One region of the Priestia sp. JSM ZJ58 genome, then DNA from elsewhere that is predicted to be linked to it. Evidence: predicted binding sites of a transcription regulator. Region 1 holds the regulator's gene; the other holds the start of a gene.

Evidence for each region. The regulator LexA, encoded in region 1, represses DNA repair genes until DNA is damaged. The targets are predictions, from matches to a motif close to CGAACATATGTTCG.
Region 2: a site for LexA is predicted at 8,071-8,084, ahead of ACH6EI_RS08790 (YolD-like family protein). Genes of this name have one in related genera too.

What each region holds. Positions count from the first base shown of each region.
Region 1 covers NZ_JBISEM010000001.1:796,933-808,007, forward strand. Annotated here, with positions in the region: gene ACH6EI_RS04045 (N-acetylmuramoyl-L-alanine amidase) at 1-12, shown strand, start outside; cyclic di-AMP (ydaO/yuaA leader) riboswitch at 204-347, shown strand; gene ACH6EI_RS04050 (APC family permease) at 510-2,336, shown strand; gene ACH6EI_RS04055 (cation diffusion facilitator family transporter) at 2,446-3,423, shown strand; gene ACH6EI_RS04060 (glycosyltransferase family 2 protein) at 3,463-4,440, opposite strand; gene ACH6EI_RS04065 (GtrA family protein) at 4,437-4,832, opposite strand; gene ACH6EI_RS04070 (ArnT family glycosyltransferase) at 4,853-6,358, opposite strand; gene ACH6EI_RS04075 (hypothetical protein) at 6,641-6,841, shown strand; gene ACH6EI_RS04080 (magnesium transporter CorA family protein) at 6,909-8,354, opposite strand; gene lexA (transcriptional repressor LexA) at 8,564-9,181, opposite strand; gene yneA (cell division suppressor protein YneA) at 9,328-9,657, shown strand; gene ACH6EI_RS04095 (YneB family resolvase-like protein) at 9,711-10,379, shown strand; gene ACH6EI_RS04100 (DUF896 domain-containing protein) at 10,449-10,679, shown strand; gene tkt (transketolase) at 10,847-11,075, shown strand, end outside.
Region 2 covers NZ_JBISEM010000001.1:1,639,788-1,650,862, reverse strand. Annotated here, with positions in the region: gene ACH6EI_RS08825 (AAC(3) family N-acetyltransferase) at 1-639, opposite strand, end outside; gene ACH6EI_RS08820 (DUF3231 family protein) at 958-1,962, shown strand; gene ACH6EI_RS08815 (GNAT family N-acetyltransferase) at 2,199-2,729, shown strand; gene ACH6EI_RS08810 (SDR family NAD(P)-dependent oxidoreductase) at 2,771-3,520, opposite strand; gene ACH6EI_RS08805 (hypothetical protein) at 3,720-3,986, shown strand; gene cysI (assimilatory sulfite reductase (NADPH) hemoprotein subunit) at 4,036-5,757, opposite strand; gene ACH6EI_RS08795 (assimilatory sulfite reductase (NADPH) flavoprotein subunit) at 5,780-7,588, opposite strand; gene ACH6EI_RS08790 (YolD-like family protein) at 8,207-8,389, shown strand; gene ACH6EI_RS08785 (hypothetical protein) at 8,415-8,567, shown strand; gene ACH6EI_RS08780 (MDR family MFS transporter) at 8,603-10,210, opposite strand; gene ACH6EI_RS08775 (MarR family winged helix-turn-helix transcriptional regulator) at 10,233-10,685, opposite strand; gene ACH6EI_RS08770 (MerR family transcriptional regulator) at 10,844-11,075, shown strand, end outside.

The DNA of each region.
Region 1 (11,075 bases):
GCAAAAAGTTAAAGAAAGCAGGTCTTCTGTAAGCAGGCAGAAGGCCTTTTGTTTTCCCCTTAAAAGCGCCTTAAGTACTATTTTATCGTTTACGTAAAATAATGCTTTACAAACCATTTGTACGGGAGTATATTATCTAAGAACAAAGGATAGTTATGAAAGAAACATGTTATCGATCATACTCTTTAACCGAAAATTATATTGACCTGTTATCGCTTAATTCGTCAGAAGTGGGGGACCCAAATTTGTGCATTGTCACTTGGGGTGAATCCTTTTTTTTAAAAGGTAGGGCTACTCTCATAGCCCGAATCCGACAGCTAACCCCATAAGCGTTTTGGAGAGGAGGTTTAAGCTGTGTAAAAACGCTGAGAACCCTTAGTGTTTTTTTTGTGCGCTTTTTTAACATAAAAAGGTATTTTTTAGGGATAATATCACTTATTCATGAACTTGTAACGGAGCTTAGCAACGAACAGTGAATAGTAGCTAAGCAATCATCGGAGGGAAATTACGTGAACTATTCAGTTCTCAAGAGATTATTGATTGGAAAGCCGCTCAAAACAAAAGAGTTAGGCGATCAAAAGCTTAGTAAGCTTAAAGCGCTGGCTATTTTATCATCAGATGCCTTATCTTCAGTGGCTTATGGAACAGAACAGATTTTGATTGTCCTTGCAACAGTGGGCGTGCTTGCCTATTGGTATTCGATTCCAATTGCGATTGGGGTATTGGTGCTGCTGACGGCTTTAATTCTTTCATATCGTCAAATTATTTATGCGTATCCGCAAGGCGGAGGAGCTTATATTGTTTCGAAAACCAATTTAGGAGAAAATCCTGGACTTATCGCTGGGGGATCACTGTTAGTAGATTATATTTTAACAGTTGCCGTGAGTGTTTCAGCAGGAACCGATGCTTTAACTTCGGCTTTTCCAACGCTGCATCACTATAACGTAGTAATTGCGTGTTTGCTGGTGATTTTTATTACGGTTTTAAATTTACGAGGTGTAACAGAATCCGCTTCTGTCTTAGCTTATCCGGTTTATTTATTTGTTATTGCTCTTATTTTGTTAATAGCGGTGGGCTTCTTCAAAATAGTGACAGGTCAAGTTTCACCTGAGCTTCATACATCTCTCGGTACCGTGGTGCCAGGTATTAGTTTGTTTTTATTATTAAAAGCTTTTTCATCAGGCTGTTCGGCATTGACTGGTGTAGAAGCTATTTCAAATGCAGTGCCTAACTTTAAAGATCCAGGTGCAAAAAATGCTGTTCATACATTAATGCTGATGGGCGGTATTTTAGCCGTTTTATTTTCTGGCATCACGTTTTTAGCTTATTGGCTTGGCATTTCTCCAAAAGCAGATGAAACGGTTGTATCACAAATTGCATCGAGTGTATTTGGACGAAATGGATTTTATTATTTTATTCAAGGTACCACAGCTCTGATTTTAGTGCTAGCGGCGAATACAGGTTTTTCAGCTTTCCCTTTGCTTGCCGTAAACTTATCGTCTGATAAATACATGCCAAGAATGTTTCAAATTCGCGGCGATCGACTAGGCTATTCAAATGGAATTGTGACCCTTGGAATTGCTTCTATTGTCTTACTTGTCGCCTTTAAAGGAGCGACGGAACAATTAATTCCTCTTTATGCAGTTGGAGTGTTCATTCCATTTACGCTTTCTCAAACAGGCATGATTGTCAAATGGCTTAGAGAAAAGCCGGCCGGCTGGCAAGGAAAGCTAACCATTAACTTAATTGGTGCCCTCATTACCTTAACGGTGCTAATCATTTTGTTTACAACGAAGTTTTCACAAGTATGGTCCGTGCTCGTTTTCTTACCGGTTATCGTTTATATTTTTCATCGCATTCATACGCATTATGAAGCGGTAGGAGAGCAGCTTCGTATTAAGCAAGGAGAAAAGATTGGAAAGCTTGAAGGAAGTGTGGTCATTGTTCCTGTAGCAGGAATGACAAAGGTAGTGGAAAATTCATTGAACTATGCAAGAACGATTGGTGATACCGTTATTGCGGTGCACGTTGCTTTTGACCGAGAAAGCGAAAAGAGAATGGAAGAGAAGTGGGAAAAGTGGCAGCCTGATATTCGTATTGTTACGTTTCATTCTCAATACCGCAGTCTTGTGCGTCCGCTGTTTCGATTCATCGATATGGCTGAAGAAAAAGCCCGTGAAAATAATATGGCTATTACGGTTGTTATTCCGCAGTTCATCACGAAAAAAAGCTGGCAAAACATCCTTCATAATCAGTCCAGTCTGCTGTTAAAAGCACATTTGCTTTACCGTAAAAACGTAATCGTTACAACGGTACCTTATCGTTTTAAAAAATAATGAAACATGACTAAAAACCTCCAACTTATATGTTGGAGGTTTTTAATTTTTAAATTCACATACACTAACCATAATTGAATCTCATCAAAGGCACAAACGGAGGGATTGCATGAGTGAATTAATTAAGTTATTGCGAAAAGGAAATAAATCGGCCATGATGGCCGCTATAGTTAATACCATTATATCCATTATTAAAGGGATTGCTTTTGCTTTAACGGGAAATGTAGCGATGTTTGCTGAAACGATGCACAGCTTAGGGGACGCAGCAAATCAGTTCTTTGTTTTTATAGGTTCAGCATTAAGCAAAAAAGCTCCGACCAAACGATTTCCAAACGGATTTGGACGATTGGTTAATCTCGTTTTATTAGGGGCGGTTCTTGTAGTAGGAATTATGGCATTTGAAACGATTAAAGAAGGGTATCATCATATTCTTCATCCGACGAAGTCTTCAGGCTTTATTTTAAATATTGCAGTACTTGGCATCTCGGTATTACTTGAGATGTTTGTCCTCTTTAAGGCAATGAAAGAAATTTTGCACGATGTCGGAATGAATACTGCAGAGGTCAATGTTTTTACGCAAAGCTTTGTTCATCTAAAGAAAGCAAAGCCAGCAACTAAGCTTGTTTTTATGGAAGATCTGGTAGCTACTGGAGGAGGCGTATTGGCTTTAATCGCCGTTTTTATTTCGCGGTTTACGCCTTTTCATCAAGCTGAAGGAATTGCTTCTATGCTAATTGGTCTTATGATGTTTTTTGTAGTAGGACGAGTATTTTTAGATAACGCTGCCGGAGCGCTTGGTGAAGCAGATAAAGAAATGGAAATGAAAATTGGCGCCATTGTTATGCAAGATGTACAAGTGCGTGATATTCAAACGTTAATGGTGATGAAAGAAGGAGAAGAGCTTCACGTTGAATTAAAAGTAGAAATTGATCCTTCTTTAACAGTAGCAGAAGCGGATGATATTAAAGATCGTCTCGAAAATCGTATTTTACAGGAAAAAGGAATAACGGATGTCATTATTGAATTTGATGAAGATGATGGAATTCCTGACTGGGTGACAAGCGATTTACAGCTTCAAAAAGAATAAAAAACAAGGAAGAAAACAGTTGTTTTCTTCCTTGTTTTTTTAGCTATATACTTTTTCACGCACGTTTTGAGAATCTGTTGAAGCCGCAGAAAAGTTAATAGTTTCACGTACAACGTAAATAGGTCTATTTTTACTTTCATCGTAAATTCTTGCGATGTATTGTCCCACTAGACCTAAACCAAGTAGCTGAATACCGCTAAAGAAAGTGATAGCTACCATAATCGAAGTCCAGCCAGGCTGAATATTTTCACCTATCAGCCAAACAACAATCGAATAACTTAAAACGAGAAGTGATACAAAAACTGATAACAAGCCAATAACCATTACTAAACGTAAAGGTTTCGTTGAAAACCCAATAATTCCATCTGAAGCAAACTTGATCATCTTTTTTAAAGGATATTTTGTTTCACCAGCAAAACGCTCATCGCGCTCATATTCTACATATGTTTGCCTGAAGCCGATCCAAGACATCATTCCTCTTACGAAACGATTGCGTTCAGTCATTTTTTTGAATACGTCCGCAACTTTTCGGTCGATAATACGAAAATCTCCCGTGTCTTTTGGGATTTCAATATCGGACATATAATTTAAAAAGCGATAAAAATACTTAGCCGTTGTCAATTTAAAAAAGGTCTCTCCGCTTCGCTTCTTGCGCTTTGCGTATACAATTTCATAGCCTTGCTGCCATTTAGCAATTAATTCAGGAATCATTTCAGGCGGATCCTGTAAGTCAGCATCAATAATTACGATAGCATCACCTTGAGCATAGTCAATACCTGCTGTGACGGCAGTTTGGTGCCCGAAATTACGGGCAAAATCAATAATTTTTACGTTAGAATCCATAGCTGCTACGTCCTTTAAGATTTCAATTGTTCGGTCTGTACTGCCGTCATTGACGAAAATGAATTCATAGTTAATGTGATTTTCATGCATGACGGAAAGCAAGCGATTATAGCATTCATTAGCTACTTCTTCTTCAAAATACATAGGTACCACGATTGAAATTAGTTCTTTCATGCTTTACTACCTCCTATCGAGTGATTGTTTGTGTGCTTAAACGTCCATATTTTATTAAGAAAAAAATTAAAAAACATTCCTATACAAGTAGACAACAGTTGTCCAATTATCGGATTAGCAGGTGTATAGTGTACAAGAAGGAATAAGCAAGATGTATTAATTGCTAAAGTAATAAGGTTTACGATGAAAAATTGAGCTAACATCCATTTATGTACAGTTGCTTGAAACACCCACGATTTGTTCCAATAGTAGCTGTTTATGACGCCAATGAAATAGGATAGTACGTTAGCCAATATATAATTCATATCAAAATGAATCAGTGCTAAGTAACTGATAATAGTGAGCAGGGTATTCATTATACCTACAAATCCGAATTTCAGGAATTTTATCACGGTTGCATAATCCCTTCCATTTAATTTATCTCTTCACATTTTGCCTGGGTCTTATTTTTAGTAAACCGTACTAGTAAATAAGATAGAATCACTGAAATACCAAACCCTTCGAGCAGCATAAAGCTTGGGAAAATAAAGAATCGATAGCGAGTTTGAATTTCAATAAGCAAGTGAATAAGAACGTATCCTATGATTAGTAATAAAAACAGTGTATACGGATATTTATCCTGCTTCTTCAGGAATAAACATATAAGTCCAATAATGGAAAGAATAGTAGTTGAAACGTAAATGATTCTTTCATAACTTTGAGCAGCACTAATTAATTTCTCTTTATTAAAAGGTACATCTTCTTGAGGAGTTAATGAAATACTCCAAAATGTAGATGCATCCGTTCCTCCCCACATATTCAGGAATTTAATGTGAAAGAGATCTAAAAGTTGCTCTTTATCTGCTACTCGCTCTTTAATTACTTCTTTTTCTGCTTCAGCTCGTTTTTCTCCAATTGGCATACCCATAAAACGACTAGCATCCTCTGAAGAATAAGAACCGCTTGTTTCATAATTAAAGCCAATAACGAATTTCCATAAAGGATCTCTGTTACTTAAAGGATATTTAGAAATACCGCTCGCTACAAAAGAGTAGTTGATCAGCGCATTTGCAATAAAAAAAGTAGCCAGTACGCCTACGAGGTTTTTTCCTATTTTCTTTCGACGAGTTTTTAACTCAGCAGCATCCTTCGCTTTAATGTAAGGTTGAAGAATTTGCAAGATGAAATAAATGAAAACAGCAACGATAATAATGGGTCCCAGAGGGCGCATTAAATTTCCTAACGACAATAGAAGACCAATATAAAGCCAGCTAAACTTGTTATGAGCAAATCTTTTTATAATAAGGTAAAAAGCTGCATAAAATAAAAAAGTAGCTAAATGCTGATTGGTTAACACTGAGCTGTAGAGAATGTTCGGAATGTAGAACGCATATAGGAAAGCTGCCATTCTCCCAGCAAGTTCGTTAAATACTTTAGCGCCAATTAGATAAATAAAAATAACGGTTCCAGTAGAATAAAAAATATTTAACAATTTTAATGTAAAAATGCTATCTCCAAAACAGCGAATAACAATAGATTCATAGAATGAAAAGCCTAGCTGATATACCCATGTAGTGAAATAAACGCTTTGGTTAAATTCATAATTTCCTTTTGCGATATTACGTGCGGCATCTAACATGACAAGAAAGTCAGATTTTACAGGTGTTTGAACAGAAAGCATCCATGCTAATCGAACACCTAAGGTCAAAACAATCAGTGAAATAAAAAAAACAGTTTTGTTCATGTATCTACTTGCAATAGCTATTAGAAAAATGACAAGGAAAGTGATACATATTCCTTCAATAATAAATGAATTACTTAAAGCCAAGCCTTTTAAGTCCAATGAATTTGTCATCGCACTATAACTGCCCCATAGAGACCATGTAAGAATCATGACACATAAAAGAATCAGGCTTTTGGATAAAAATGAGTTAAGCATATTACCTCCTGCAAATTATTTCAAAGATAAGGTACAAAATTCCTACCCTATGATACCATATTTTATTATTTTGTATATATTTTTCTTATAGAGTATAATGTTAGATTGTTCTGAAATTACAACAGCGGCACAACGTGTAATAAAAGGTTCAGTGGAGTAGGCAGTGATTTAGTAATAGATAAAAGAGGTTGGGAAAAAAGGATTTTAGTCGAAGCGAAAAACGAACCATTAATCATCATGTTTGATTAGTGGTTCGTTTTTTATGGTGCACGTAGGTTTCATTTGTTTAGTTCTTTCCAGCAGTTGATTGGAGGGCAAGACGAAGACTCCTGCGGGAAAAGCGGAAGGGGTGAGACCCCGCAGGAGCGCAAGCGACGAGGAGGCTCACCGGCCGCCCGCGGAAAGCGAAGTCTTGCACGGAAATCAACTGCGATGTCACAAGCAATCCCTGCTAGCTTATTTATTTCATTTGTTTCCCTTTAGACTTGCTTGGTTTAGTTATGTCTCAATCTCTTCTTTTTTATAATGTATTTTCTGATGCGAACAGCTTTTATGTTTTAAATCGATCTTTTAATAAATTCCATAGGGAACTCACTCCGAGACTAATGCTGATCAGAATTCCTGATAAAGCTACTATTAAAGCGATATATTCAAAGATAGAAAACTGCTTCATACTATCCCAATTGATGTTTCCCTTTAGCTTGCTAATAACTAAATTCATTCCGTAAATACCGGAAAGAACGGTATAAATCGTTAAAATTAATAATAAGTAATTGTGACGCTTGGCCGCGATTTTCTCTTGATTTTGATACAAAGTACCAAGGGTTTCTTTGACTTCTTGATAAAGAGAATTGATGTGGAAGATTTTTTTAAAGAGCTCAGAAAACTCTTGACCTTCCGTGCGAGAGCTAATTTCTAAAAATAAATATTTACCTGAAAATACAGTAATAGAGCGAATTAGTCGCTCGATGCCCTCTGAATTTTTATGAAACGTGAGCTGAGAATACTCATAGGATAGTTTTAGCAACACGATTTTATAGAAAAAATGCAAAAATAAATTATAGTAATGTTGGCCAAATAGATGATTCATCAAAAGCTGATCCGTTTTAGAGTCTGTCGATTTAGAAATACACGAAAACACATGGTCTGTTATAACGTAATAGGTTTCAGGAGCCCATCTGGAATACACGTGTTTGGTATTATACGTTTTAATATACTCATGGTTGTGTGCAGAGATAAACGGTTTCCCGTCAGGCGTATAGCTATTTAGCTGCCCAGTACGAAATAAAGTTGTGGAGTTAATCTCTTGCTCTTGATTTACCGTTACATAACTTAATACAAACATCCGTTCATCGATAAAATAAGGAAGACTCCCGACGTGCTGTTCACGCGTCGCTTCTTTTTTGATGTGTTCGTTCAAAAATGGCGCGAGCTGTGAAAAAATATAATCCTGTACTTTGCTATAGCGATGATGTTCATAGGTAATGGTGGATCCATGCTCTTCAGCAAGCTTCGGTTCTAATACACGAAAATGATTCATGAATTCTAAAATGTCATCATAGGTGTAATGATTATGACTCATCTCAGTGCGAATGGTCATGACGCCAATTTCAAAAGGACATAAAAAAACATCCACAGACAGCACGTTGCTAGACACGGTGGTGGAGGAAGTTTGTAGCGTAACGGTATGGTCTATTTTTTTTGAAAATCGAAGCAAGCCTTCTTTTTCGCACGAATCAGGAAATAGAATACATTCAATGTAAGGAAGAAAATATTGATCCAAGCTATCATGAGATACGTAATACTGTTCTCCGTAGTATTCTTTTTCTACATGTTTGTTTTGAATGGAAAAAAACTCAAACATATTTGCTTCTAGTGCATGAACAAGCTGCTCTTTATTTTTTCGATCAAAGGAAAAAGGAAAAAGAAACATGTTCATTGCTTTGGTAGGCATAATAGTTTGAAATGGTTCTGTTTTCCTTGGTGTATTGGTCATAAACTACATCCTTCTTATAGTCGGTTGTATTTTTTTTGAGAGTCGAAAAAATGCAGACAGAAAGTAAAAGGTAAAACAGGCTTTATAAAAACCGCTCTACCTGCCTGTAATGATTCGACGTATCATTTATAATATGCCAATTTTTTTAGAAAACAAACGTAAAAAACCAACTAACATCATGATTAGTTGGTTTTACATACAGTGTGTGATTAGTGAATCGTGCGATATACACCAGTGACTTTTCCTAAAATCGTTACGTGGCGAAGAATAATAGGCGCCATCGTTGAATTTTCAGGCTGTAAACGAACGAAATTTTCTTCTTTAAAGAAACGTTTTACCGTTGCTTCGTTGTCCTCGGTCATAGCGACCACAATATCTCCGTTATTAGCAGTTTGCTGCTGACGTACGATTACCATATCGCCATCTAGAATACCTGCTTCAATCATACTTTCTCCCATAATTTCAAGCATAAATACATGATCATCTGGAGAAACGAATTTATCTGGAAGAGGGAAATATTCTTCCACATTTTCAACGGCTGTTATAGGAAGACCCGCTGTTACTTTACCGATAACAGGAACATTAATGACATTGCTTTTAGGGATGTTTACTTCGTCTAGTTGAAGAACTTCGATTGCTCTTGGTTTTGTTGGATCTCTGCGAATTAACCCTTTACTTTCTAAACGAGCTAAATGCCCGTGTACAGTGGAGCTAGAGGCTAATCCCACCGCTTCCCCAATCTCACGAACAGAAGGCGGATAACCTTTTAATTTTACTTCGTGCTTAATAAAATCTAGTATGTCTTGTTGACGTTTTGATAGCTTCATATTTTTCACCTCGATTTTAGCTATTCTTTAGGTGAATTATACCACGTGATGTGTCAATATACAAACATAAGTTCGAAGAATTCCATTGACAGAAACAAATGTTCTCAATAAAATAAGAACATATATTCTGATAGGGGGATCATAATATGCACCAATTCTTACATTCTATGAAACATTACGCTATTTTTTTTGCAGTTATCGCTGCACTTACATATGTATTGACGCTGGTTTTAGGAGCGGATAAAGTAGATTTAGACAAATATTCAACGGTTACTATTACAAAAGGAGATACGCTTTGGGACTTGTCCAACAAGTATCATAATCACCATCATTTGACCACCAATGAATTTGTCAAATGGGTTGAAGACGTCAATGATCTAAACTCAGACACTGCCCAGTCTTTATCTCCTGGAGATAAATTATATATTCCTGTTTTAAAAAAAGAGTTACATAATCAAGTGGCAATTGAACAGTAGTGTGTAACGGCCGTTCCTGAATATTGTTAGAAGCCGAAAAGGTCGTGATAAAAGTGGACGCCATTATTTATTGCCGTGTAAGTACGGATAAAAAAACCCAAGAAACATCTTTACAGCGCCAGCAAGAAGAATTAAAAAAGCTTGCTGATCTTCACCATCTAAACGTAAAAAAAGTCGTAATGGAAAAAGCAAGCGGATATGACGTAGACAGAGAGGGTATATTGGATGTTCTTCATACAATGAAAGAAGAAAAAATATCTGTGCTGCTCATTCAAGACGAAACGCGATTAGGCAGAGGAAATGCCCGAATTGCGCTTCTTCATGCTTTTCATAAAGAAAATGCTACGATCTATACGATTAGTCATCAAGGTCAGCTTCAGCTTTCAGAATCTGATTCGATGGTGTTAGATATTATTAGCTTAGTGGAAGAGCATCAGCGGAAATTACATAACGCTAAAATTAAAAGAGGAATGAAAAGAGCCGTAGAAAACGGTTATCGTCCGCAGCAAAATTTAAAAAATCAAGGAGTTAACTCAGGAAGAGAAAAAAAAGAAGCGCCGATTGAAGAAATTGTCCGCCTTCGTCATAACGGCTTAACCTTTGCTGAAATTTCAGTTACGCTAAAAGGTTTTGGTTATAATATTTCAAAAGCAACGGTACATCGTCGCTATCAAGAGTATCAAGAGAGTGCTCAATCTCTTGATAAAACGAAAGAGATTTAGTAAGATGACTACATGTTGCCGGAACGGTTCGGTAATTTTAATTATTGATTATAAGGAGATAGGTTTTATATGCTATCAAAAGATAAACTTGCTCGTATTAATGCTCTTTCAAAAAAGGCAAAGGCTGAAGGTCTGACAGAATCTGAAGCGAAAGAACAGCAAGAGCTACGTCAGGAATATTTAAAAGTTTTCCGACAATCTATGACAAACCACCTTCATACGATTAAAGTTGTGGACGAGGAAGGTAAAGATGTTACGCCTAAGAAGTTAAAAGAGAGCAAAAAGAAGCGTCTTCACTAAGACGTTCTAGTAAAACTAGAGGGAGAGTTCCCTCTAGTTTTTTGTATATTTTTAATAAGGCACACAAAAACTGTAAAAGTGGAAATTTTTTTGGTTCAAGTATTGTACAAATAAGCAAATCATTAGTATGATAACATATGTACATAGTTTTGAAAGGAATGAAGAGTATGACACAACGTATTGAAGATCTTTCGATTGCAACAATTCGTACTTTATCAATCGATGCGATTGAGAAAGCAAATTCAGGTCACCCAGGTATGCCAATGGGAGCTGCTCCAATGGCATATACATTGTGGACAAAATTTATGAACATCAATCCAAAGAATCCAAACTGGTTCAACCGTGACCGCTTTGTATTATCAGCAGGACACGGATCGGCACTATTATACAGCTTGC
Region 2 (11,075 bases), 840 kb from region 1:
TTTATACGTCTTCCATACTCGCTTTCCTGAATCTATAACTGGAGATCCTTTTTGAATCACATTTCGATATGGAATCCGATATTCTGCTAGATGAAAAGAAGTATTATTCCCAAACCCGACACCTAATAATAAAACAAAGGCATGTTTTTTGTAAAGCCTTTCAAGAGGAGAATTTTCGCCTAAACTAAATTCAAGGGGATGATCTCTTAAGATGTCTTCGCTGTCCTTTCCCCAAGCGGCGAATGAATACATTGGATGGCTGCTTCTTCTTACGCCAGGATATGTTCGAAAAGTTTCCACGATTTGTCCCATCCCGCTTGTTGGCGTGTGGGCTGGATCATATGCAGGCATCGTTTCCCGAATATTTTCCCACCACTCTTTTGGCACAGCCGGATTGCCCCATTCTGATGGATCCGAAAGATCGACCGACTGTGACGGCATAACGATCGTTCCTTCCTCTGTCACTGTCTCCATTAAAGCTTGAACAACGGCTACTGAACCTCCGTTTACCCACCCTAATGAAGATAGTGAAGAATGAACCATGATAGTCATCCCTTGTGTGATGCCTAACCTGCATAAATCTTCTTTTAACGTCTCTTTCGTTCTAGGATGATCTGTTGCTTGGACAATGTGCTTCATCGTAAGCTCCTTACTTATAGTGCTGCTAGAATGTGTTGCTGAACTCTAGAAATATATGTAAAACTTATGTTTCCATAATAGTAAGAATAACACCAATTGTCAAATTATTTAAAGTAATAGAAAAACTTAGTTTTATTCATATCAGTTATCATACAACTGACTTGTTGGTAAGTTTTATTTCCTTCAACTATCTTACTATAATAACAGCTAATGAATCTTTTTCAGTAAAGTAAAAAGAAGAATATTCCTATAAATAAAAGAAATACTAAGGAAGCTATACATATTTACATATCACTATTTTCAGGAGGAATGTGTACAATGAGCACATCAAAACTTCCGCCGCTCACGTCCTCGGAGCTCGCTAACTTATGGATGACTTATCAGGAAAAAACGATGATTTTGAGGTTCTTAGAATATTTTCTGGAAGATAAACAGGATTACAAAGAACTTTTTGAGCTATATTACAGCCGATCTTTAAAAAGTGTAGCGCAAATAAAAGAAATATTTGAGAACGAAGGCGCTGTTATCCCAATTGGTTTTACGAAAGATGACGTGAATGTAGGAGTTCCTAAGCTATACGACCATATGTTTGAAGTTATGTATATACGCTTAATGTCTCAAATTGAAACAGGACTGTTTGCTTTGCATTCGACCATGTCTTACCGAGAAGATATCCGGAATTTCTTCGTAGAGGCAACAGCAGAAGCACAGAACATATACAATCAATCCACACAAGTATTGTTAGAAACGGGTGTCATCGCAAAACCCCCATACGTTTCTATGCCGAAGGAAGTCCATTTTGTCCATGCGCAAAATTATATAGGCGGATTGAGCTGGTTTAGCGAAAAAAGATCGTTGAATACCATTGAAGTGTCACTTATTCAACATGCTGTTGATACAAATCTTGTAGGAATGCAGCTGATGATTGGTTTTGCTCAAGTAGCCAACAACAAAGAGGCACAGCAGCATTTTGTCAGGGGTATGAAGCTTTCGAAGAAAATTGAAACAGAATTAGGTGATATTTTACGCCATAGCTACATAGAACCTCCGGCTACTCATGCTGGAAAAGCGACGAATTCAACCGTTCCTCCTTTTTCAGATAAGCTGATGATGTACAATACGAGTCTTTTGAGTACGTTCGGTCTGGGGAGTAACGCCTTAGGAGGAGCCTTTAGTTTAAGAAGTGATTTGCCATTAAAGATGCTCCAGCTTGCAAAAGACATTTACAGTTTGGCAAAAGAAGGCGGAAAAATTATGATTCAAAACGGATGGCTTGAAGAGCCTCCTCAAATTGAAGATCGCAATCAGTTAACCAAGAAATAGGTTCTTTGCTACAGGAAAGCTAGCTGCTCTACGTACAGCTAGCTCTTTTTGTTTTTTTAGTATACTGTTTTTAGTGCTAGCACGTAACAAATGTTTGCGTTATTTAGAAGCTGTTCCTATCTTTTTCCTAGTCATTTAGCTCATATCTCTACTTAATTTATAACAGAAAAATAAAATAAAAGGGATTTTTTCCAAGCTGCCGAAATCTTTCTATATAAAATAGAAAGGAGAAAAATATGTTTCCTATTCTTTCTACACCTCGCACTAAACTGCGTGAAATAACAGAAGCGGATGCAGATACTATTTTCGACTGCTTTTCTCAGGAAGAAGTTATCAAATATTACGGGCAAGAAAAATTCACAACTTTCCAAGAAGCTTTGGTGCTGATTGATATTTTTGCTGAAAACTACAGAAATCAAAAAGGTTTGCGCTGGGGAATCGAACGGCTCGATACGGGGGAACTAATCGGGACAGTTGGATTGAATCAGTGGAACCAAAAGCATAAGCGCGCGGAAATTGGCTATGAGCTACACCCTCAGCACTGGAGTCACGACTATGCTTCGGAAGCTGCTTCGGCTGTTATGGCTTATGGATTTGATACCCTTCAGCTAGTGCGGATTGGAGCTGTTGTGTTTCTTGAAAACAAGGCATCTCAGCACGTGCTTGAAAAGCTCGGGTTTCAACAAGAAGGAGTGTTAAAAAACTATATGTATCAAAACGGAAAAGCTTACGATACGCTTGTTTATAGCTCCCTGCCTCCTACATAATAAAAAAAGGATTCTTTTTAAGAAAAGAATCCTTTTTCGTTTTATTTAAACGCCGCATACCCATCATCAGCCATTATGACACTGCCGTTTACAGCTCCCGCTTCTTCTAAGGACAGCAAATAAACCATATCTGCAATTTGTTTTGGATTAGTGAGCTCTCTGCTCATTGTTTTCGCTTTCATTCCTTCAATCATACCGTTGTCTTTATAGCCTTGAATAATAGGCGTATCAACAAATCCTGGCGCAACGGCGACGACGCGAATACCGTATTTAGCGAGATCTAGCGCAGCTGATTTTGTCATCATCACAACAGCTCCTTTTGTTGCATGATAAGCATACGTTCCGGGTGAGGCTAAGAAGCTAAAAATAGAGGCCGTATTGATAATGACACCTTTAATACCTAACTCTCTCATTTTCCTGCCTGCTGCCATAATCCCATATGTAACGCCGTGCTGATTCACATTAATAATACGGTGATATTCTTCTAAGTCTTGATCTAAAATAGATGTAGGACGTCCTATCCCTGCATTGTTAAACATCACATCAATTCGTCCAAATGTATTCACCGTTTTCTCAATCAGTGCTTCCACTTCTTCAAACTTGGTGACGTCCGTTTGCACAAATAAAGCGTGGCCTCCCGCTTCTTCAATTTTTTGAAGAGTCTCTTTGCCTTTCCCTTCATCATAATCACCAATGACCACGGCGTCTCCTTTTTGCGCAAACTTTAAGGCAGTTTCTTTGCCAATTCCGCTTGCTCCCCCTGTAATAACCGCTACTCGTTTTTGCTGCATGTTTCTCCCTCCTTGATAAAAATTCCTTTCTTTTACATTATAGCATTCTTTTTTTCTACCAGCCGTTTCTATTCATCACCTCATTGCTATGAAATTGGTTAAGTTAGGCATAGCCAAACGCCTTTTTTACTAAAAATCAGCGTGTGTACAAGCAGTCTGTGATTTTTTGCATTTACTATAGGGTAAGGAGGTGATGGCTATGCATGAACACACGGGTAATGTATCTATTCCGCGTCCTCCGGATGTGGTGACAATTCTGTGGGAGCGAAATCCTTTGGATAGACAAGCTCCTCGTACCATCGTAGAAGCAACGGTAATTGGCCGCGCAAATCCTTGCGGAGGCTCATTAGCTCAAGGTCAGCGCTACCGCACTGCAGCTCATTGTTTACTTGACAACGGCTTTGAACAAATTACTGCTGAAAGATTAGGGGTATTTGGAGTAGCTGTATTTATTAGAGAATACTAAAATAGAAAAAGGGACTTTTCTGTAAGTTAGAAAAGTCCCGTCATACGTATTATGCGTGGAAATTCGTGCCGTCTGTTACAGCTTCAATTACTCCAGCGCGGATGACAAAGTCACCAAAGTGCTCGCCTTCTTCTCTTTCTTTTGCATAGCGAGGAAGTAAGACGCGCAGTTCATTTAAAATTTCTTCTTCACTGATATTTTCACGATACATTTTGCTTAAGCGGCTGCCATCAAATGCTGCTCCAAGATACATATTGTATTTACCCGGTGCTTTACCAATAAAAGCAATTTCACCTAAAGCAGGACGTGCACAGCCGTTAGGACAGCCCGTCATACGAATCGTGATTTCTTTATCACGAAGACCGTTTTCATCTACAATTGCTTCAATTTTCTCAAGAAGAACTGGAAGATAACGCTCAGCTTCTGCCATCGCAAGCCCGCAAGTCGGAAGCGATACGCAAGCTAATGAGCTGCGGCGAAGAGCCGAATAATGCTTGCCGTCTGTTAATCCATACTGTTCAATCAAGTCACTAATTTGCTTTTTCTTTTGAGTGGATACGTTCGCGATAATTAAATTTTGATTGGCCGTTAAACGGAAATCACCGCTATGAACTTTTGCAATTTCACGAAGACCCGTCATAAGCTTATAGTCTTCAAAGTCAGCAATACGTCCACCTTGAACAAAAAGAGTAAAGTGCCATTTTCCTTTCACACCTTTTTCCCAGCCGTAGCGGTCTCCGTTATGATCAAAGTGATAAGATTTTGCTTCGTCTAAGCTCCAGCCCAGACGGTTTTCAAGCTCTTCTTTTACCGTTTCTAATCCAAGACGATCAACCGTGTATTTAAAACGCGCGTTTTTACGCACAGAGCGGTTTCCGTAATCACGTTGAATCGTAATGATTTTTTCCGCTACTTCTAGAATTTGGTCAGGTCGGCAGAAGCCAATCACTTTTGCAAGCTGAGGGTAAGTTGCTTTATCCCCGTGCGTCATACCCATACCGCCGCCGATTGCTACGTTAAATCCAACAAGTTTTTCGTCTTCTAAAATGGCAATAAAGCCAAGGTCTTGTGAATACACGTCAATATCGTTAGAAGGTGGCACAGCTACGCCAATTTTGAACTTTCTTGGCAAATAGAGCGGACCATACATTGGTTCCACTTCTTCTTCCACTTCCGGTGTGCTAATTACTTTCTCTTCATCTAGCCAAAGTTCGTGGTACGCTCTTGTACGAGGCAATAAATAATCACTTAATTTTTTTGACCATTCGAATACTTCAGCGTGCACTTCTGACTGATATGGATTCGGATTGCACATTACGTTACGGTTTACATCTCCGCAAGCTGCAATTGTGTCTAATAAAGAAGCATGAATTTCTTGAATCGTTTTCTTCATGTTCCACTTTAAAATTCCGTGCATTTGGAACGCCTGACGAGTTGTCAGCTTTAACGTTCCATTTCCGTATTTTTGTGCTAAATCATCCATCACTAGCCACTGTTCTGGTGTTGAAACACCGCCTGGCGTACGAACGCGAAGCATGAATTGGTAAGCTGGCTCTAGCTTTTGTTTTTGACGTTCATTACGAAGATCTCGATCATCTTGTAAGTAGCTTCCGTGGAACTTCATCAAACGATTATCGTCTTCAGAAATACCTGAGCTGATGCGGTCTAGCATTGTTTCTCCTAATGTACCGCGTAAATAATTACTTTCATCTTTTATGCGCTCAACGTCACTTGGAGGACCTTCGGGCGCTTTTAAAATTTTGTTTACCATGTTGAAAATCTCCTTTCAATCCTCAGTATACATCACGCTGATAACGTTTTTGTTTCTTCATTTCAGCAAGGTAAGCTTCCGCCTCTTCGCGGCTCATCTTGCCTTCTGTTTCAACAATTTCAACTAGCGTGTTGTGCACGTCGCGTGCCATATTTGTTTTATCTCCGCACACATAAAAAAATGCGCCTTCTTCTAACCACTGGAATAATTCTTTACTATGTTCAAGCATACGGTTTTGTACGTATACTTTTTCTTCAGTATCGCGTGAAAACGCCACGTCCATTTTCGTTAGCACGCCGTCTTTTAACCACTTTTGCCACTCTGTTTGGTAAAGGAAGTCTGTTACAAAGTGCTGATCTCCAAAGAACATCCATGACTTACCTTTTGCTCCTGTTTCTTCACGCTCTTGCATAAATGAGCGGAACGGAGCCACACCTGTACCAGGTCCCACCATAATAATCGGCGTTTCTTGGTTTTGAGGAAGCTTAAAGTTTTTATTGCTTTGAAGGTATACAGGAATCGTATCACCTGGCTGCAAACGTTCTGAACATAGGACTGAACAAACACCTTTACGCTCGCGTCCATGCGCTTCGTAACGTACTGCTCCAATTGTTAGATGAACTTCGTCAGGATTTGCTGACAAGCTGCTTGCAATTGAATAAAGGCGCGCTGGCATTTTGCGTAAAATAGCTACAAACTCTTGTGCTGATACGTTCCATGGGCCGAAGTCACGAACTAAGTCAATTACATCACGGCCTTGTGTGTATGCTTTTAATTCCTCGCGATTTTCTACAAGCGCTTTTAATTTATCATTTCCAGTAAGCTCAGCTGCTTGCTTTAAAAGCGGTTTTGTTAACACGGTAATTTCAAAATTAGAGGTTAGCGCTTCTCTAAGAGGACGCGTTTCTCCTTCTTTATTAACCGTTACACTTTCACTTGCATCCCACTTGAATTCGTTAAGAAGAAGATCAACAAGCTCAGGATCATTTTCAGGATAAATACCTAAACTGTCTCCTGGTTCATACGTCAAACCTGAACCTTCTAGAGATAGTTCTAAGTGTCGCGTTTCTTTATTTGATCCGCGGCCGTTCAAGTTTAAGTTCTCAAGCACTTCTGCTTTAAAAGGATTTGTTCTTGAGTACGGCGAAGTTCCTGCAGGAGCTTCCGCCGGAACAGCTGCCGAAGCGCTGTGTCCTTTCGCTTCGCTTAATCCGTCAATAACACCTTTAAGCCATTTATTTGCGGGCTCTTCAAAATCTAAATCACAGTCAACGCGCGGATACAGTCTTTCACCGCCAAGTTCTGCTAAGCGCACATCAAATTCTTTCCCTGTTTGACAGAAAAATTCGTATGAGCTGTCTCCAAGCGACAAGACAGAAAAACGGAAATTTTCAAGCTTTGGCGCTCGACGGCCGTGAAGAAATTCGTGGAAAGATAGCGCGTTATCAGGCGGCTCTCCTTCTCCATGTGTACTTACAACAATTAATAAATTTTCAAGTTTCTTTAAAGTATTTGGTTTGAAATCATTCATAGAAGATACAGTTACATTAAAACCTTTTGCTTCAAGCGTTTTGCCTGTATTTTCAGCAAGACCTTGAGCATTTCCTGTCTGTGATCCGTAAAGAATCGTTACGTCTTTTGAAATCGTCTGCTCCGCTTGAGCAGGCGCTGCTGTAGAAACGTCTGGCGTTCCTTCGGCAGACGTAGATTGAGATGCTGTTAAATAACCACTCAACCACATTTTTTGTGCTTCTGTTAATGTCGGCAGAAGGCGATTAAGCAAATCTGCTTGTTCTTGATTAAAAGGGCTGTTTACTACCTTAAGTTGCAACACTGTCCACCTCACAAAAATATATAATTTAAATATGTATGCTTTTACGAATCATCTTCAACAACATGTAATACCTGTGTCTAATTAATCAATGATGTTTCCCTTCATACATTATTATTCCTATAGATTATATCAAATTTAATTATATAAATCATTAGAAAATTCTTATCAAATTCGTCTACCTGCATTTTATCGGAGAAGAATAAATTAGTAAAATACATATAATTGATAGATAGTATTAAGATCATTAATAATTGAAGCTGTCGTTACGTCTTTTTGTAAATGCAGTTACTTCCATATCTGCTCATTCTACATCCTTCACACGAATATGAATATTTTGTAATTTTTAGAGAAGTTTTGTAGAAAAGGTTTTCTTTCTCATCAGAATGTTACATAATAAATGTAACATTAATCCTTTTAAAAAACACTATACGTAAAAGACAGTATATTCTGAAATTTAGGACAGTTTATAGGTGAGCTAGCAACCTTTTATTCGATCTATTCATACACATTGAAGAATATAAAGGGAAGCCTGCAGTACATACCGTTCCCTTTTGCTCATCTCAAATGAAAGGACTGGCTTTTAATCAGGTAATCTTTTTTAAGGAGGCTTCTTGAATGTTTTTACGAGAATTAACGAAAAGTGGGACGATAACTGTTTCTTACTATAAAGATGGAACGTTGCAAACGTGCAAAGGCCGCGTGCACAATTTAAATCTCCATCAGCAAATTCTATCCGTAAAAGACGAAAATGAAGCCGTTGTTTCCCTTTTGCTTTCTGATATTAAATCCATTCATTAGTATGTAAAATTAAGGAGGAATTACTATGTGGAAAGATAATAAGCAAGCGCTTACAGATTTTGTGACGGAAGATCGGTTTGAACTGAACTTATATTTATCGTATTTGCTTGATCAAATTTCGTATGACACGTCTAAACAATCCCCTTTTCTTCGCAAGCCTAATGAAACAACTAGTTAATATAGAAAAAAAGCGCACAAATTTGTGCGCTTTTTTTAATGTGATGGCTCTACTTCAGCAATGCCTTCTTCTGGTTTTTCTTCGGCTTTTTTATTTGAAAGCTTGATCTGTCTTAAGAACAATGTGCATACCGCTCCTAAAATAATAAAAGCTAAGCCCATGAAAAAGACGCTGTGCAATGCGCTCATTAGCGAGGTCTTCAAAATAGGCACAATGCTGTCTGAAAGCGCAGCTGGAATACTCTTTAGCGCCTCAGGACTAAACAGCATCTGCAGCACACTTTCAGGATTCGTATCAATCGCTTTTTTGAACCCGTCGGCAAAAGCGCTTGCTTGAGCAGGCAATGAGTTTAAATATGGAACGAGTTTGTCAGTAAGAAGCGTACCTGATTTGGCGTTCATTATCGCTCCTAAAATGGTAATACCGAACGTTCCTCCAATTGAACGGAAAAATTGACTTGATGATGTAACAACACCGAGCTCTTCTTTTGAAAAGCTTTCTTGAAGAGCAAGCGTTAAAATTGGCATCACAAGCCCCATTCCTAAACCGATTATGGCCATATAAGAAGTGGCAACAAGCTTGCTAGTATGAAGGTCTAATGTTGTTAACAAGAAGAACCCTCCTGCCATAATGAGCATACCCGTAACGATTTGAGGTTTGATTCCAACTTTATAAACAAGCTGTCCTCCAATAATACTTGTTACAATCATTGAAATCATCATCGGTGTCATAATGGTACCTGATTCTGAGGCGCTTACTCCAACGATTCCTTGCATAAAGAACGGAACAAATGTAATAGCTCCGAACATGCCAATGCTCATAAAAAAGCCTATGATGTTTAAAAGCGTAAACGTTCGGTTCTTAAATAAATACATCGGAAGAATTGGTTCTTTAGCTTTCGTTTCCACAATAATAAAGCTTATAATCCCAGCAATAGCAAGTGCAAACAAACTAATAATCTGCCAAGAGTTCCAGTCGTAGTCTTTTCCTCCAAAACTCAGGGCAAGAAGCAAGCTTACTACTCCGATAACCATTGTGAACATACCAGCTACATCGAATTTAACAGGTCCTGTATGTTTTTTTCCTTGAAGTCCGAGCGCAATAAAAACGGTAGCGAGTATCCCTACCGGCAAGTTAATGTAAAACACCCATTTCCAGTTCAGTGAATCAACAATCCATCCGCCAATTTGCGGACCGATGACAGAAGCAAGACCGTAAATTCCTCCGAATACTCCTTGAAACTTTGCTCGTGCTTTTCCTGTAAATAAATCGCCGATTACAATCATTGCCATCGGCATCATAACGCCGCCGCCAATTCCTTGTAATGCACGGAATAAAATAAGCTCTGTCATGTTATTTGCCATCCCGCATAAAGCAGAAGCCACCATAAAAATAATAAGTCCTGTAACATAAATTACTCTGCGTCCTACTAAATCAGCGAGCTTTCCTGCAATCGGAACAACCGTTGTTGACGTTAATAAATAGGCTGTTGTCAGCCATGTCATCATGCTTAAACCACCAAGATCTCCTACGATTCTTGGCATAGCTGTTCCGACAATGGTTCCATCAAGTGCAGAAAAGAACATCGCAATAATTAACCCAATTAATAAAAGCGTGCGCTTTGAATTTTTTTGATTTTCCATCGTGTGTCTCTCCTCTTTTTTGTTACTGCTGCTTATCTTTATAAGAAGCAGCTGATGTTGCAAGCTTTTTCGTAATAGAAGCCATCATGGAAAGCTCTTCTTCTGTTAGATGCAAAAGGTAGCGGTCCATAATGGCTTTTCGACCATTTAGCACGTCTTCAAGTTTGCGATGCCCAAACTCCGTTAAGGTAATGTCAACAACTCTTCTGTCTTCTTTATTGTGTTCTCTTACAACAAAATTGTGCTGTTCAAGACGATCCACTAAAAGAGTCACGGCGCTCGGTTTTACATCCATTAGCTCTGCAATTTGAGAAACCTTACTGCTCCCTACTTTCTTTAAATAAGAAAGAACAAATAATTGCGTAGGAGTCATCTCATGCTCATTAAGGCTCTCCATCATTTCGGGCTGCATTTTTTCAAATAGCACTTGAAGCGATGAACGAATCTCCCCAAGATACTGATTGCTTTTTGTCACATCTATTCCTCCAGGCTTGCTTATTTATTTCATGTTATAAATAGTTAATGCTAATTAACTATAAATGCATATAAACTAAAAGTCAATTATTTCTTTTTTAGTGTTGACCCTTACGCTGCGTTATATTTTATAGTAGATTTCAGAAGGGAGATGAAAGAATGAACAGAAAAGTAAAAGAAGTGGCTGACTTAGTAGGAATCAGCGTCCGCACGCTGCATCACTATGATGAAATCGGGCTATTAAAACCTGATGCTGTCAGTGAATCCGGCTACCGGCTTTATTCACCGGCTAATCTTGATATGCTTCAGCAAATATTATTTTTTAAAGAACTTGGCTTCCCTTTAAAACAAATTCAGGAGATTATAACAGACCCAACATTTAATCGCACAG